DNA from 4 places in the Paraburkholderia sp. CNPSo 3076 genome. Region 4 is predicted to be linked to each of the others. Evidence: riboswitches for the same ligand, from Rfam matches in the RefSeq annotation. Region 4 holds a riboswitch; each other region holds the start of a gene.
The links. Region 4 has a riboswitch for cobalamin ahead of M3A49_RS24810 (porin). Riboswitches for the same ligand answer to the same signal wherever they lie in the genome.

Region 1 (4,206 bases), on a different contig from region 4:
GAGCACCGGCGCGCCGCTCGCGCGTGCGAGGATCATCGGGTCGAGAAAATCCGGCCCGGTCTTGAAGACGCGCACGCGTCGGCCCGCGCGCCGGTGCAGGCGCGCGAGGCCAGCGGTGAGCGTGGTCTTGCCCTGGCCCGAAGCGGGCGCGCTGATGAAGAGCGCGGGGCAGGCAAAGGTTGCGCTCATGCGCTTAAAACTCCACGCCCTTTTGCGCTTTCACGCCTTGCTCGCGATACGGATGCTTCACGAGGCGCATTTCCGTGACGAGGTCGGCCGCTTCGATCAGGGCGTCGGGCGCATGGCGGCCCGTCACGACGACGTGCACGTGCGGCGCGCGCGACGCGATCACACCGAGCACTTCGTCGAGCGGCAGGTACTCGTATTTGAGCACCGTGTTGAGTTCGTCGAGGATCACCATGGCGTACTCGCCGCTCTCGATCATGCGCTTCGCTTCGTCCCAGCCCTTGCGCGCGGTGGCGATGTCGCCGTCGCGATTCTGCGTGTTCCAGGTGTAGCCGTCGCCCATCGTCACGAAATCGCAGTGCGCAACGCTGCCGAGAAAATCACGTTCGGCCGTGTGCAGCGCGCCCTTGATGAACTGCACGACGCCAAGCTTCATGCCGTGGCCGAGCATGCGCACCGCCATGCCGAACGCGGCCGTGCTCTTGCCCTTGCCGTTGCCGGTGTTGACGATCAGCAGGCCCTTTTCGCGCGTCGCGGCGGCCTGCTTCTTCTCGTGGCCTTCGCGGCGGCGTTGCGTCATGCGTTGGTGCGATTCGGGATCGGTTTTCATCGTCGGGAGTGGGTTGGTTGCGGCGCCTTCGCGTCCGCGTTTGCGTGGTTTGGCAGAAAGCCTGCGATTGCGACCGTCACACCGTCGAGCGCCAGCTTGCCGCGCACGAGCGGAGCGCCGCCCGCTGCAAGACGCGCGCAGGGTTCGCACACGCCGTCCACGCCGAACTGCGCTTGCGCGGCTGCGGAGGGCGCCGCCAGTGTGGGCGTCGCGGCGAGTTGCTCGCGCGTGTACGTTTGCAGCGGCAGCGCATGTGCGGCGCAAAACGCTTGCAAGGCGGGTTCGCCGGCTTTGGCGTCGAGCGTTGCCACAGCCGTTACGCTGTCGAGCGGCCACGCGCCGAGCGCGGCGCGCACCGCGGCATCGATCTGCGCGAGCGTCACGCCGCGCCGGCAGCCGATGCCGAGCGCGAGCGGCGGCACGCGCTGCGTGGGTTCCAGCGTGGCTTCGAATGAGGCTGCGCGCGAGGCGCGATTTTCGGCAGGATTCACGGCGAGAGCGTCGATCGAAGGCTGATCGCAGAGGCAAAACGAGCAAAAGAGTCGCGTTCCGGCCGGCGCCGGATGCGCGCTACGATAGCACACGCGTTTGCGGCTTCCCACGCCTTCCTTGACGCGCAGGCCCCCCGCGCCTACACTCGCACGCACTCTGGTGCTCGCGTGCGCGACTCATAATGCGCGCGCAGTTAAACGGGAATCAGGGAGCCATCCCGCCTCGGGCATGGCCAACCTGAACTGCACCCGCAACGGTACAACGAGCGCGGCGTTCGCACGAATGCCGCAAACCGCTTCCATGCTTTACGCAGTCCACGCCACTGTGCAAGCCGGCCGCAAGGCCGCTCGCGCGGGAAGGCGAAGCGGTGTCTCGTCAGTCCGGATACCGGCCAGATACGTGGGATTCGCGCTGCGGGGATGCGGTGCCGGATCCGTGATTTTCATGCGTCAGCCGGGCGTGGCCCGGGTGCGTTTCTGGTCGTTCGTCCCCTGCAGGTTGTTGAATCGTTACGCGTGACAGCGTCTCCACGGATACGCGCGTGAGCGCAACACGACACCCGCACGAACGGCAGGCGCGACGCACCATGCCCCTCGATCCGGCCTGGCGCCGAAGGAGCACTTCATGCAAATGCGCAAGATTCCGGTCACGATCGTGACGGGCTTTCTCGGCAGCGGTAAAACCACGCTGCTGCGTCACATTCTTCAGCACGCGGGCGGCCTGCGCGTCGCGGTCATCGTCAACGAATTCGGCGAACTCGGTATCGACGGCGAAATTCTGCGTGGCTGCGGCATTGGCTGCGACGAAAACGGCAACGAAACCGAAGGCCAGCTCTACGAACTCGCGAACGGCTGCCTCTGCTGCACCGTGCAGGAAGAGTTCTTCCCCGTGATGGAGAAACTGCTCGAACGCCGCGGCGATGTCGATCACGTGCTGATCGAAACCTCGGGTCTCGCGCTGCCCAAGCCGCTCGTGCAGGCGTTCAACTGGCCGTCGATCCGCAACGCGTTCACCGTCGATGCGGTCGTGACCGTGGTGGACGGCCCCGCCGCCGCGAGCGGCCAGTTTGCCGAAAATCCGCAGGCCGTCAACGCGCAGCGCCGCGCCGACCCGAATCTCGATCACGAATCGCCGCTGCATGAGCTGTTCGAAGACCAGCTTTCGGCCGCCGACCTCGTCATTCTCAACAAGACCGATCTGCTCGACGAGGCGGGCCAGGACGCGCTCATCGCCGAGCTGCGCGAAGAGCTGCCGCCGCAGGTGAAGATCGTGCGCGCGCAGCACGGCAAGCTCGATCTGCATACGCTGCTAGGGGTCGAGGCGGCCTCCGAGGAGAGCATTCATCTGCGGCACGACCATCACGGTTCCGCCGACGATCCCGATCATCACCATGACGAGTTCGACTCGGTTGTGGTGTCAGGCAATGCCGCTTCGCGCGAGACCGTGATCGAGGCGCTGCAACAACTCGTCGATGCGCACACGATCTATCGCGTGAAGGGCTTTGCCGCGTTGCCGGGCGCGCCGATGCGCCTCGTGATTCAAGGCGTGGGCCGCCGCTTCGACAGCTATTTCGACCGCCGCTGGAACACGCGGGAAAGCGCGGCGCAGCCGCTGGCGAGCCGCTTCGTGCTGATCGGCGAGGACCTCGATGGCGCGACGCTGCAAGCGGCCTTCGACGCCGCATTGGCGAACGTGCAGACCGCGGCCGCGAAGTGAACGTGCCGAGCTAGACGAGGCCGTCCCATGCATTTGCTGCGCACCACGCCCGGCGGTTTCGTCGACGACACGCAGGGCGTTATCCGTATCGACCAGCAGCCCGCCGAGATCGTCGTGCTCAGTTCGGCGGACACGACGCTCGCGCTGCTGGCGAGCGTCGTGCCGCGCTTGCCCGCAGGTTTTCCCAGCGTGCGGCTCGCGAACGTCACGTATCTGCGCCAGCCCGCGTCGGTGGACTTCTACGTCGAAGACGTCCTGCAGCACGCGCGCGTGGTGGTGGTCGATCATCTGGGCGGCGAAACATACTGGCCTTATGGCATCGAGCAGGTCGTCTCGCTCGCCGAGCGCCGCGGGCAACTGCTCGCGATGTTTTCCGGCGACTTGCAGGAAGACCCCAATCTCATCGCGAAGAGCCGCGCCGAGCCCGAGTTTTGCCGCTTGCTGTGGCGTTATCTGCGCGAAGGCGGCGCGGCCAACGCCGAATCGTTCCTGCGTGGGCTCGCGTGGCGGGCATTCGACTGGGGCAGCGAGCCTGCGCCGCCCGTCGCGCTCCCCGCCGCCGCGCTCTATTGCCCGCAGCGCGACGTCGCGACCATCGACGAATGGCGCGCGCGCTGGCAACCCGGCGCGCCGGTCGTCGCGCTGCTGTTTTACAAGGCGCATCTGCAGGCGGCGAACACCGCCGCGTTCGATGCCCTCATCGCCGCGCTGCTCGCGCGCGGCATGAACCCGCTGCCGCTTGCGATCACGTCGCTCAAGGACACCTTGAGCCGCGACGTACTCGATCAACTGGCGGCCGAGCACGACGTCTCACTCGTGCTGAATACCACCGCATTCGCAGCTTCGTCGCTCGACGACCCCGAACCGATCGCGCTGGCCGGCGATGCGCCTGTGCTCCAGGTGATCCTGAGCGGCGGCAATCGCGAAGACTGGGTGAAGGACAATCACGGCCTGAATTCGCGCGACATCGCCATGCATATCGCGCTGCCCGAAGTGGATGGCCGCGTGATTACGCGCGCGATCAGCTTCAAGGGCCTCGCGTACCACTGCAAGGAGACGCAGGTCGATGTCGTGCGCTATCAGCCCGATGTCGAACGCGTGGCGTTCGTCGCCGAACTGGCGCGCCGGTGGTGTCGTTTGCGCAGCTTGCCGAACGCAGAGAAGAAGCTCGCGCTCGTGCTCGCGAACTATCCGATGAGTGA
Region 2 (4,206 bases), on a different contig from region 4:
TTCTGCCCCGCCAAAGCCACCCACACGCACCGCGCAGGCGAGATCGGCGGGCACGCGGCCAAGGCCCGCGAGCGAGTACACGTGCTGCGGGCCGAGCGTGCGCGCGATCGCCAGCGCATCGCCGGTGCCGCCGAGCAGCAGGATGCGCGCCGTCACGGCTTGACGGCCTCGTAAAGCGTGACAGGCAAGGCCTGACGCCAGGTATCGAAGCCGCCCAGCGGCTGCGCCTCGCCGATGCCGATGCGCGTGAGCGTGCCGCCGTGCTGCGCGCGCCATGCCACGAGTGCCGCTTCGCTCTGCAATGTCACCGCGTTCGCGACGAGCCGCCCGCCGCTCGCTAGCGCCGCCCAGCACGCGGCCAGCACGCCGGGTACGGTCACGCCGCCGCCGATGAAGACCGCGTCGGGCGCGGCAAGTCCTGCGAGCGCGTCGGGCGCGCGGCCCGCGACGAGTTGCAAACCCGGTACGCCCAACGCCGCGCGATTGTGCTCGATGAAACGTTGACGCTCGGCGTGCGCCTCGATCGCGATCGCGCGGCAAGCGGCGTGCGAGCGCATCCACTCGATGCCGATCGAGCCGCTGCCCGCGCCCACGTCCCAAAGCAGCGCGCCGGGCGTCGGCGCGAGACGTGCGAGCGTGAGTGCGCGCACGTCGCGCTTCGTGATCTGACCATCGTGGCGGTAGGCGTCGTCGGGAAGGCCGGGCGTGAGCGTCCAGCCGCGCGCGGGCGTCTGCACACTATCGCTTTCGCATTCGAACGCGACCAGATTGAGTGCCGCGGCTTCTTCGACGTGCCACGCATCGGCGCGGCCTTCAATGCGGCGCTCGAGCGGGCCGCCCAGATGCTCGAATACGGCAAGACGCGTGGCGCCGAAGCCCGCTGCGGCGAGCAACGCGGCAAGCGCCGCGGGCGTGCGCCCATCCGCGCTCAACGCGAGCACGCGCGAGCGCGCGTAGAGATGGCGGCGCAGCGCATCGAGCGGACGGCCGACGAGCGAGACCATCGCCGTATCCTGCAACGCCCACCCCCTGCGCGCCGCCGCGAGCGAGAGCGACGACGGCGCGGGCAGCACGCGCATTTCACCGGGCGCCACGCGGCGCGCGAGCGTCGCGCCCACGCCGAACAGCATGGGGTCGCCGCTCGCAAGCACGCATACGGACAGATTCGACTCGCGGTACGCAAGCAGCGCCTCCACGCTGAACGGCTGCGGCCACGCTTCGCGCCGCGCACGCACGCGCGAGGGCAGCATCGCGAGATGGCGCTCGCCGCCCGTCACGATGGCCGCGTCGAACAGCGCGCGCCGCGCGTCGCGCCCGAGCCCCGCGTAGCCATCGTCGCCGATGCCCACCACCGTCAGCCATGCCTGCGTGCCCTGCATTCGCTCTCCCACCGTTGCCTGTTTCTCTAGACCGCCACGGGCCCGCAGCCCGATCGTGGGGCGAAGCACGCGTGAAAACGGGCATAATACCGTGTCCGCCGGCGCCGTTAAGGCAACTTTGCATGGGACCGGAGTAAGGGAACACAGCAAGCTGTGGCCGCCCCCGCGACTGTGAGCAGCGAGACCGCATCCACCCGAGCCACTGGTATTACCGGGAAGGCCGACGCGGTCGACGACCTGCGAGCCAGGAGACCTGCCGGCCGAATGTTCGCGCGAACCCATATCGGGCGGGGTGTACCGATATCGCTGCCGTTTCCCGCCTGGCGCGCGGGCAGCGCGCTGCTGCCGCGCAATGCTTACCCGGTATTCCCTTGAAACACGAAACGAAACCCGTCTCGCCCGCTGCTGCATTGGCCGTGCTCCGCCCCTCGGCGTGCCCGGGGCTCGTGCGCATAGTCGCGGCGCGCGACGGCGGCCTGTGCCGCATCCGTCTGCCTGGCGGCGTGCTGAGCGCCGCGCGGGCACGCGCCCTCGCCGACGCCGCGTCGACGCATGCGAGCGGCGTGCTCGAACTGACCAATCGCGCGAACGTGCAGATTCGCGGCGTGCGTGCAGGCGAGGACGCGGCGTTGAGCGCCACGCTGATCGACGCGGGCCTCGGCCCCGCCGGCGTCGACGCCGCGAGCCCGGTCGAGCGCGCGTGCACCGCCGACGAACTGCGCAACGTGATGCTGAGCCCGCTCGCGGGCCTCGACCCGAATGCGTTGTGCGACACGACGGCACTCACCGCCGCGCTCATCGACATGATGCAGCGCGAGCCGCGTTTCGCCGCGCTCTCGCCCAAGTTCGCGCTGCAACTGGACGGCGGCGAACGTGTGGCGATGCTCGAGCATCCGCACGACATCTGGCTCGCCGCGCTGCCGCATGGCGCGACGGTGCGCTTCGCGGTGGGCTTCGCGGGTTGCCCCACGGCGCGGCCAGTCGGCACGCTCGCCGCCGAAGACGTTTGCGCATCGATGCGCGCGCTGCTGCATGCGTTCCTCGATCTCGCCGGAGTGGACGCAACACGCATGCGCGACGTGCTGTCCGCTCACTCGCTCGACGCGCTGCTGCAGCGCGCGCAACAGCATGGCGAATGCGCGCTGATGCGTGACGACGCCGCCCTGCACGCATGGCGCCGCGCGGCGAGTCCCGCCGACTTGCGCCTCGGCGCACACGCGCTGCGCAGCGACGGCAGCGGCTATGTGGGCGCGCAGCCCGCGCTCGGCCGTATCGACGCGCAAACGCTGCGCGCGCTAGCCGCACTCGCTGAAGACTCAGGCGATGCGACGCTGCGCGTGACGCCATGGCAAGGCGTGCTGCTGCCCAACGTGCCCGCGCACGCCATGCCCGCCGCGCTCGAACGCCTGCACGCGCTCGGCCTCATCGTCTCGCGCGCCAACCCGCTTGCACGCCTGATCGCGTGCACGGGCTCGACGGGATGCGCAAAAAGCCACGCGGACACGAAAGCCGACGCACAGCGCCTCGCCGCCCTGCTGCCGCCCGGCGCCGAAGCCCACCTGAGCGGCTGCGAGCGCTCCTGCGCGGCCGCGCATTGCGCGCCGTTCACGTTGCTCGCCAGCGCACCGGACCACTATGACCTGTACCAGCGCGACGATACGCAAAGCGGCTTCGGCCAGCTCGTCGCGCGCAACCTGACGATCGAAGCCGCTGCGCTGGCACTCGCGCAGCAGCCCCGGAGTACCCAAGATGTCTGATTACATCCGCGACGGCCAGGCGATCTATCGCAAGTCGTTCGCGACGATCCGCGCCGAAGCCGACCTCTCGCGCATTCCCGTCGACCTCGAAAAACTCGCCGTGCGCGTGATTCACGCCTGCGGCATGGTCGACGTGGCCGCCGACCTCGCGTTTTCCGCAGGCGCGGGCACGGCGGGCCGCAACGCGCTCGCGGGCGGCGCGCCGATTCTCTGTGACGCGAAAATGGTCGCCAATGGCGTGACGCGCGCGCGCCTGCCCGCGAACAACGCCGTGATCTGCACGCTCGACGATCCCGCCGTACCGGATCTCGCGCGCGAGATCGGCAACACGCGCTCGGCAGCCGCGCTCGAACTGTGGCGGCCGCACCTTGCAGGCAGCGTCGTTGCGATCGGCAATGCGCCTACCGCGCTCTTTTATCTGCTCGACATGATCGCCGCCGGCGCACCGCGCCCCGCGCTGATCCTCGGCTTTCCCGTGGGCTTCGTCGGCGCGGCCGAGTCCAAGGCGCAGCTCACAGCCGAAAGTCATGGCGTGCCCTTCGTCGTCGTGCACGGCCGCCGCGGCGGCAGCGCGATGGCCGCCGCCGCCGTCAACGCACTCGCTTCGGAGACCGAATAAATGATCCGCAAAGGACGTCTGCACGGCATTGGCGTCGGCCCCGGCGACCCCGAACTGCTCACGCTCAAGGCGCTGCGCCTGCTCAAGGCCGCGCCCGTAGTCGCGTATTTCGTCGCGAAGGGCAAGAAAGGCAATGCGTTCGGCATTGTCGAGGGCCATCTCGAAGCGGAGCAGGAACGCCTGCCGCTCGTGTACCCCGTCACGACCGAAGCGCTCGAACCGCCGCTCTCGTATGAAGCGATCATCGCCGACTTCTACGACGGCGCGGCGCAAACGCTTTCGCGCCATCTCGACGCCGGACGCGACGTGGCCGTGATCTGCGAAGGCGATCCGTTCTTCTACGGCTCGTACATGTATCTGCACGATCGGCTCGCCGCGCGCTACGAGGCCGAAGTCGTGCCGGGCGTGTGCTCGATGCTGGGCGGCGCGGCGGTGCTCGGCGTGCCGCTCG
Region 3 (4,206 bases), on a different contig from region 4:
GGCGGCTCGACACGCGCGCCACGGCGAGCGGCACCGCGCACACGAAGCCGAAGGCGACAGAGATCACAAGCAGCCACAGCGTCATCGCGAGGCCGGAGACATGCTCGCCGTCCCAGTAGAGGAACGCGCGGCCGAATTGCTGAATGATTTCGTTCATGACGGCCTTTTCCTCAGAGTTGCGCGTGACGCACGCCCACCGAATAGCGGCGTTCGAGCCAGACGAGCGCGAAGTTCGAGAGCGTGGTGATCGCGAGATAGATGAGCGCCGCAATCACGAGGAAGAAAAACAGGTTGAAGGTGCTGCGGCCCGCGTCCTGGGCGGCCTTCACGACATCGGCGAGACCGATGATCGAGACGAGCGCCGTCGCCTTGACGAGCACCTGCCAGTTGTTGCCGATGCCGGGCAGCGCAAAACGCATCATCTGCGGAAAGAGGATGCGGGCGAACACGCGCGCGCCGCTCATGCCGTAGGCATGGCCCGCTTCGAGCTGGCCGCGCGGCACCGCGAGAAACGCGCCGCGAAAGGTTTCGGTGAAGTACGCGCCGTAAATGAAGCCGAGCGTGACGACGCCGGCCACGAACGGATCGATGTCGATCTGCGCCATGCCGAGCGCGTCGGTGGCCTCGTTCACGCCGATCTGGATGCTGTAGAAGAGCAGCAGCATCAGCACGAGGTCGGGCACCGAGCGGATCAGTGTCGTGTAGGCGGTCGCCACGGCCGCGAGCGGCCGGTTGAACGAGAGCTTGGCCGCCGCGCCGGCCAGGCCGAGCAGCACAGCCACGCCGAGCGAGAGCAGCGAAAGCTCGATGGTCTGGATCGTGCCGGCGAGCAGCACCGGGCCAAAGCCGTAAAGGATCACGCGCGTCTCCGGAACAAATTCGTTTTGTCGTTTCGGGCGGCCTCGCGCGGCACCTGAGCGCCGTCGAAACCGATGAACTGGCGCGGATCGTCTCAGTGCAAAATGGATTGCTCAAACTCGCGCGGCGCGTATATTGCAGTGCAGCATTGCGGCGCGGCGCACGGATGCGTGCGGATTGGGCCCACGCAGCCGCGGGCGCGATGCTTTTGAAAGGCGAAAAAAGTGCCCCGGCACGCGAGGCGCGCGGGGCATTTACGCAAGTTTGGGGTCGCTTTTTCGATAGGTGCGCGGCGTGCGCGCTGCGACCCCGGCGGAGCTTAAGCGGCGCGCGTTTGCGTGCCGCGTGCGCCGCCCGCACGGGCGTTCGCGCCAGGCAGCTTTTCGGCGAGCGCGCCAAACAGCAGGCCGATCGTGATCCAGAGAATGACCTGCATGCCGATCGACACCGTCCGGAACTTCCACAGCAGCACGGCCGGGAAGGCGGCGGGCACCTCGTTGATCGCCGGCAGCGCGAGCTGGATCGCGCCGATCACGACGACGAACAGCACGAGCGCCACGATCGAAGCGTTCCAGACGCCAAGGCGCGGCACGAATGCGGCGCGCACCTTGAGCGAGAACACCGACACGGCGATCGAGATCGCGATCATCAGGAAGAAGAGCCCGGTTCGATAGCCGATTGTCTCCGGGTCGCCGACCGAGGGCGGATTCGCCGGATACTTGATGTTCGGCACCAGGTAGATCGCGACGAACGCCGCGAGCGCGAGCCAGGCCGAGAGCGCACGCGGCGAAAGACGCCCCACGCGACCGTTCGCATATGCGAAGACGAGCGCAAAGAGGCCGCCGATCGACGCGCCATAGACCATCACGCCCGTGAAGAGACCGATGCTCGCCTGGGTCTTGCGGCTCACGATCTCGGGCTCGGGTGCCTCACCCTTCGCGGCGTCGGCTTTCTCTTCGAAGGAAATCGCCTGATCGACCTGAGGCTCGCCTGCGATTTTCGCGAAGCCGAACGTGAGGAGCCCCGCGGCGATGCCTGCGAGCATGCCGCGTACCAGCAACTTGCCAACCATATCCGGCTCCCGGTCAGTGGCAGGGAAAGCCGAGCAGATGGCGGCCGTCGTGAACGAATTCGTGGACGTACATGCCCGGGAAGATCGACGTGGCGCCCTGCTCGGCGCCCACGAAGTACAAGGCCAGCAGCAGCATGAGGCCGCCGAAGATCGCCCAGGGCAGGATCTCTCGCAGCGGAATGGGCGCCGGCGCGGCCGGTGCGTGCTGCAAGGGGAATGAGGTTTCGGACATGCTGACTTCTCCTGGGGTTACGCGCCCCGCTAGTCGTTGAAAGAGTGGTTCACGACGCGCAGGTCTGACTTCCGTTGCTTCGATTCAATCGACGGCAACCAGTTACAGTGGCGCGACCGCGCCGGACTTGCACCGGCTTCCGCGTGTCGTGGAGCCTGTATTCTACGCGCTGCGACGGCTGGCCGCGGCCCGGATGTCACCTGGATAGGTCAGCCACAGAGTAGTGAAGCATAAGGAAAAGCATGCCGACGACAGTCTGGCTGGTGAGCCATGCGGCGAATGCCGCGCTGCGCTCGGGAACATTCCCGCAAGCGCCTGTAGCGGGCGATGACGCCGAAGAAGCGCTCGATGCGCGCGCACTTGAGGCGCTTGCCGCCTGGCGCGAACGCTGGCACGCGCGGCTGGCCGGTGGCAATCGCAACGCCGAGGTGCCGCGCGCGTTCACGAGTCCCGTCGCGATCGCCCGCGCGAGCGCTCACGCGGCAGGCTTCGCGGGGGCAACGCCAGCTGACGCGCTCGCCGAAACCGCCTTCGGCGCGTGGCAAGGCCAGCGCCTCACGGATCTCGCGCGCGAAGTGCCCGAAGCCCTTGCGGCCTGGACGCGTGATCCAGGCTTTCGGCCGCCAGGCGGCGGCGAATCGTTCGACGATGTCCGCACGCGCGTCGGCGCCTGGCTCGACGCGGCGCCCGACTTGGGCCACAACCTGATCGCCTTCACGCACGCAAGCGTGATCCGGGCGGCGATTCTTCACGCGCTGGGCGCGCTGTCATCAAGTTTTCGCTCGATCGAAATCGCGCCGCTTTCCGTGACGGCGCTACGCCGCATGCAGCACGGCTGGGTGTGGCTCGCCGCGGTGGATTGAGGTGAGGAGCGGGAGGCACCGAAATTCGCCGTCGCCGGCATGCTGGACCTGTAGCCAGCAGCGCACGAGAAGCGCCCTAGTCCAGCCCTAGCTGCGCCTTGATGGCCGGCATCATGTACTGCACGGCCGCGCGCCCTTCCTCGATGGCGGGCGAGGCGCGATGAAAGTCGAAGATCCCCATACCGCCCAGGCGCGGCTGGATCAGCACGTCGGCGGGCTCGCCTGCAAGGCGGCTGCGCGTAATGCGCACCTGCATGATGTCGATGCTCTGGGCCACCGAGCTCAATACCGAAGGCACACGCGTGCTAGGCGGCGGCGCCACGCGCACGTCCGGCCCGCCAGCCGCGCCGGGGCCTGCAGGCTGCAGCCAGCGCGGGAAGCGCTTGCCGTTGCGGCGCAGGAGCGGTTCAGGCGCCGCGTCGCTGTTTTCAGCGCCAGTGGCGGCGCCGCTGTCCGCCTTGGCAGCCGATGCCGCCGTCGCCGCGTCGCTCGCCTCCACGGGCAGCTCGCGCGGCATCGTGTCGATCGCGCCGCCCAGGTCGCGGCCGTTGAGAATGTCGTGATTGAGATCGATGGCGATCACGGTGTCCGCGCGCATCGCGCGCGCGGCGGACACCGGCACCGGGTTGCTCAGTCCGCCGTCCACGAGCCACACGCCGTCATGCCAGATCGGCGTAAAGATGCCGGGAATCGCGATCGAAGCGCGCACGGCGTCCACCACGCCGCCTTCGCGCAGCCAGACCTCGCGCCCCGTGTCGAGTTCGGTGGCGACCGCCGTGAACGGCAGCCGCAGGTCATCGATCGAGCGGCCGTTGAACTGGTGCGCAAACAGGTCGATCACCTTGCGCCCGCCGAGCAGGCCGCCCGAAAAACGCAAGTCGAGCAGGCGCACCACGGTCTGCCAGGTGAGCTTGCCCACCCAGTCCTCGAGCCAGTCGAGATCGCCGTTCGCGTACACGGCGCCGACCAGCGCGCCAATCGACGTCCCGCACACCACGTCGGGCTTGATGCCCGCTTCCTCGAGCGCACGAATCGCACCGATATGCGCCCAGCCGCGCGCGGCGCCGCCGCCGAGCACGAGTCCCACACGCTTGGGCCGTCGCCGGTTCATCATGCGCGCCTCCTTGCGTGGTCATGGGTCAACTGCGTCGACCGAGTCAGCGACCGCGGATCACGTCCGA
Region 4 (4,206 bases):
GCCGCGGCCTCGAACTCGGCGAAAACCGTATTCTCGCGGGCATGCATTCGCCGCTCGATGTAATTGGCGGCCGCATGTTCGCGCTGGCCGTCACCGCCGCGAATCTCTACGACCCCGCCAACGCCACGCTCAAGAGCGCGGCCTACGCGCAGGCGCACAGCGCGCTCGAACAGGCCACCGGCACGAGCGCCACGACCTTCCCCGCCTTCGCGCATTCGGCCACGACCGCGACCGACCGCTTCGCCGTCTATGCGACCAACAAGTCGGAATTCGCGCGCCGCATGACGTTCGGTTTCAGCCAGATTGAATCGACCGAGGCGCCGCCCGTCGTGCCCAAGGGTGCCGAGGTGCTACTCGAAACGCGCTTCCCATACCTGAGCGCCGGCCAGCGCCGCGTCGTGCTGAAGACGACCGAAGTCGCCTCGGGCTATCCGGTCATGGACGACGCCGAAGGCTGGGGCCGTCTGAACATGTTTAGTGCCGCAGATGGTTATGGCACGTTCAACGGCAACGTGATCGTGGCGATGGACGCAACCCAGGGCGGGTTCAATGCCGCCGACAGCTGGCGCAACGACATCGCCGGCTCGGGCAAGCTCACGCTGCAGGGCAGCGGCACGCTCACGCTCGCGGGCAACAACAGTTACACGGGCGGCTCGCAGGTGAGCGGCGGCGTGCTCTGCGCAGCGTCGACCACGGCCTTCGGCAACGGCGACGTGTACGTCGGGTCCGGCGGCGGCGTGACCGTGGCGACGAGCGCGCCGTTGACGGTGACGGGCAAATACACGCAACTCGATGGCACGACGCTCGAACTCGACATCGACGGCAACGGCGGCGGACGCCTGCGCGTGGGCGGCCAGCTCACGGTGGCGGGCGGCACGCTGCATGTGAAGTTCGTGAACGGCTATACGCCGAGAGCGGGCGACTCGATCGACGTGATCGACGGCAGCGGCGCATCGGTGAAATTCGCGACGGTCACGGTGGATGGCTTCAAGGCCACCCCCGTTTATTCTTCGACCGGCGTTGCAGTGAAGCTTTCGGCTTCGTGATCTAGCCACGCGGTAAAACGGCCCCGAATCGCAAGGGTTCGGGGCCGCTTTGTGTGTGCGTCAGAAGCGATGCCGGATGCCCGCCGCCACGAGCACCTGGTTGCGGCCGCCCGACGGGTCGCAGGTGTTGATCATCGCGAACGCACCGGACGACGCGCGCTGATAGATCGCCTCGGTATACACGTCCGTGCGCTTCGACAGCTGATAGTCGGCCTGCAGCGCGCCTTGATGCCAATGCGCGGAGGTCGCGCCCGTATAGGCATACATGCCCGCCAGCGAGAACGCGGGCGTGACCTGCCAAAGCGCGTTCACTTCGTAGTTGCTGAAGGCGATCGAAGGCAGCGGCGCGCCGCCGTCGGCCTCGCTCACGCCGGTATGAATGGAACGTGACCAGGCCGCGCCGAGCGTCACGTCGCCGAGCACGTAGCTCATGCCCGCGCCGATGGTGTCTTCGCGCTGCACCGCGACCTCGGTCGGCACGAGGCCCGCGCCCGGCAGCACCGACGTATCGTACGCACCGACCGAAGAGGCGCCGCGTCCGTCGATGTGCATCCATGCCACGCCGGCGCTGAACGGGCCGCCCTCGTAATGCGCGCCGAAGCCGTAGGCGCGGTTCTGCGCGAAGCGGCCCGCCGCGTTTGAAAACGCGTACATCGCGCCGGCGCTGAAACCACCGTACGTGGCGCTCGCGAACTTCACGGCGTTCGAGGCGAGCCACGAATTGTTGGCGTTGTCGTTGTCGAACGGATGCGCGAATGCCGTCCCGCCCGCACCGCCCGTCAGAGTGAACGGGGCGAAGTAGTCGTGCATCGTGTCGTACTGGCGGCCCAGCGTGATCGTGCCAAATCGTTCGGATTGCAAACCGACGTAGAACGGATGGTCGTTGAAGGCTTCGCCAGACGTGACCGAGAAGCCGCGCTCGAGGCGAAAGATCGCGGCGTTGCCGCCGCCGAGATCCTCGCTGCCCTGCAGGCCCCAAAAACTGCCGTCGATAAGGCCCGAGCCTGCGCGATACTGGGTGTGGCCGCCAACGTCGCTGAAATAGTCGACGCTAGCGTCGATCTCACCGTACAACGTGACCTGCTGCGCCGAGGCGCCAGCGCCTGTGAATGCCAAAGCCGCGCCACCAAGGACGGCCAGAATGTGCGTGTTCATGAGTCTTCTTGTTTGTGCTTGTAAAGAATGCATGGACGAGCGCCGTCAGCCCTCGCTCGATGCGGCGAGGTGCTCCGACGTCGTCGTTAATCCGTCAATATCCAGCGTGCTTTTGAACAGCGAACGCATGGCGGTCCGTGAGCGGTCTATCGCCGCATCGGGGCCAGTGGTGGCGACCGGATTGGGCCGCCTTTCTAAGGTAGGAGGGTGTGCATTGACGGCTCCTTGGTTTACGCGCCCTGGAACGAGTCGTGAAATAAACGCAGCGAGGTCTGACTTCTGGCTCGATTGACAGCCAGTCACAGTGGCGCGACCGCGCCGGATTCCCACCGGCTTCCCTGCTGCATTTCGCTCGTGCAGCGCCTACGCGCGAAAAACAGCTGCAAGGATAGCGTAAGTTTCGGGAGTGGCCAAACCGGGTGTTTTCGCCACACGACATTCGTCAAAGGTTGACGAGGCTAATGCGCGGCCATTACCCTTGCGCGCTGATGGTTCCCGGCGACGGGATCAAAAGGGAACGCAGTGCAAGACTGCGGCTGCCCCCGCAACTGTAAGCGGCGAGTCCATGCCAGAGCGTGCCACTGGGAAACCGGGAAGGCCGGCAACGGATGTCGACCCGCGAGCCAGGAGACCTGCCATCAGCCGAGTCCAGCAGCCGCAGCGGGCGGGGATCCCCGATGCGCAAGCACCGCCCACGCGGCGATCGCCCGTTGCACGGACAGCCCGTATTTCAGGAGCTGTTTCCAGCCACCGCATCATGAAGTTTCGCCAATTCGTATTGACCTCCGCTGCGCTCGCCTGTGCGTGGCAATCCGCGCATGCCGACGCCGCTGCCGACGCCGCCGACGCATCGTCCACCCAGACGCAGCAGCAAGCCGGCGGCGACACCACGCTGCCCAATATCCTCGTCGTGGGCGACACGCAGCATCTGCCGCAATCGTTCGACCAGCGCTACGCGACCACCCAGGTGCTCACTCGCGAAGACCTCGACCGCGTCTCCCCCGTCGACCCCGGCATCGCGCAGGCGCTCGCCACGCTGCCGGGTGTCACCGTCTCGCAGACCGGCGGCCCGGGGTCGTACACGGGGGTGAGCATCCGCGGCTCGTCGGCTGACCAGGTGGCCGTGTTCATCGACGGTATACGCGTGGGCTCCGTCACCACGGGCACGGCCGAATGGGCCGATCTGGCGACCGCCTCGTTCGACCGCGTCGAGGTGATCTCGGGGCCCGCGGCCGCCTCGTTCGGCGCGGATGCCGTGGGCGGCGTCGTGCAGCTCTTCACGCGCCATGCGTCGAACCAGCCGAACCAGACCACCGTCTCGTTCGGCGGCGGCTCGAACAAGACCTTCGACACGCAGGTGCGCACCTCGGGCACGATCGGCTCGACAGGGCCGCTTTCCGCGTTGAGCGGCCTCACCTACTCGCTGGGCCTGCACGACTACAATACGGCGGGCATCGACGCGACGCAGCCTTGGGCTTACGGCCACGAAGACGGCCGCAACCCGTACCACGCGCAGAACCTGGACGCGCGCCTCGGCTACGCGCACGACAGGTGGTCGATCTCGACCTTCGCGCTCTACCACCGCTCCGATCTCTCGTACGACAACGCGGGAGGCAACGACCGCCAGCGCGACACCCAGCTCACGACCGGCATCGCGTTCCACCTCGACATCACACCGACCACGCAGTTCGACCAGTCCGTGGGCTACGGGACGGACCGTCAGTTCCTCTATTCGAACGACCCGACTATCCCGACCGACGAGATCGACTCGACGCGCTTTTCCACTACCACGTCGATGACGCATCAGGAAAGGGGCCACACGCTCTTCGGCATGCCGCTCGACGGCGAGACCAAGCTCGCCTACGACTACACGCGCGAGATGGCATTCCTGCCGGTGGATGTGCCGGGCGGCCTGCCCGCGCGCAACGATTCGGCCGTGTCGATGCATCAGTCCACCACGCTCGGACCCGTCACGCTGTTTCTGGCGGGGCGACACGAAATCGTG

Region 1: it holds a riboswitch for cobalamin, as region 4 does, so the genes downstream of both, cobW (cobalamin biosynthesis protein CobW) here and M3A49_RS24810 (porin) in region 4, are expected to answer to the same signal.
Region 2: it holds a riboswitch for cobalamin, as region 4 does, so the genes downstream of both, cobG (precorrin-3B synthase) here and M3A49_RS24810 (porin) in region 4, are expected to answer to the same signal.
Region 3: it holds a riboswitch for cobalamin, as region 4 does, so the genes downstream of both, M3A49_RS13100 (CbtB domain-containing protein) here and M3A49_RS24810 (porin) in region 4, are expected to answer to the same signal.

The regions. Positions count from the first base shown of each region.
Region 1 is NZ_JAPMAL010000010.1:109,082-113,287, reverse strand. It holds gene M3A49_RS13635 (cobyrinate a,c-diamide synthase) at 1-189, opposite strand, end outside; gene cobO (cob(I)yrinic acid a,c-diamide adenosyltransferase) at 194-796, opposite strand; gene M3A49_RS13625 (cobalamin biosynthesis protein) at 793-1,443, opposite strand; cobalamin riboswitch at 1,429-1,699, shown strand; gene cobW (cobalamin biosynthesis protein CobW) at 1,913-3,004, shown strand; gene cobN (cobaltochelatase subunit CobN) at 3,032-4,206, shown strand, end outside.
Region 2 is NZ_JAPMAL010000010.1:95,822-100,027, forward strand. It holds gene M3A49_RS13565 (cobalt-precorrin-6A reductase) at 1-156, opposite strand, end outside; gene cbiE (precorrin-6y C5,15-methyltransferase (decarboxylating) subunit CbiE) at 153-1,379, opposite strand; cobalamin riboswitch at 1,462-1,655, shown strand; gene cobG (precorrin-3B synthase) at 1,751-3,136, shown strand; gene M3A49_RS13580 (precorrin-8X methylmutase) at 3,129-3,755, shown strand; gene M3A49_RS13585 (precorrin-2 C(20)-methyltransferase) at 3,756-4,206, shown strand, end outside.
Region 3 is NZ_JAPMAL010000009.1:233,636-237,841, forward strand. It holds gene M3A49_RS13085 (ABC transporter permease) at 1-157, opposite strand, end outside; gene M3A49_RS13090 (ABC transporter permease) at 171-860, opposite strand; gene M3A49_RS13095 (CbtA family protein) at 1,178-1,930, opposite strand; gene M3A49_RS13100 (CbtB domain-containing protein) at 1,944-2,162, opposite strand; cobalamin riboswitch at 2,202-2,347, opposite strand; gene M3A49_RS13105 (histidine phosphatase family protein) at 2,405-3,025, shown strand; gene M3A49_RS13110 (patatin-like phospholipase family protein) at 3,102-4,139, opposite strand; gene M3A49_RS13115 (hypothetical protein) at 4,183-4,206, opposite strand, start outside.
Region 4 is NZ_JAPMAL010000022.1:8,345-12,550, forward strand. It holds gene M3A49_RS24805 (acid phosphatase) at 1-1,046, shown strand, start outside; gene M3A49_RS24810 (porin) at 1,107-2,201, opposite strand; cobalamin riboswitch at 2,449-2,600, opposite strand; cobalamin riboswitch at 2,674-2,856, shown strand; gene M3A49_RS24815 (TonB-dependent receptor domain-containing protein) at 2,959-4,206, shown strand, end outside.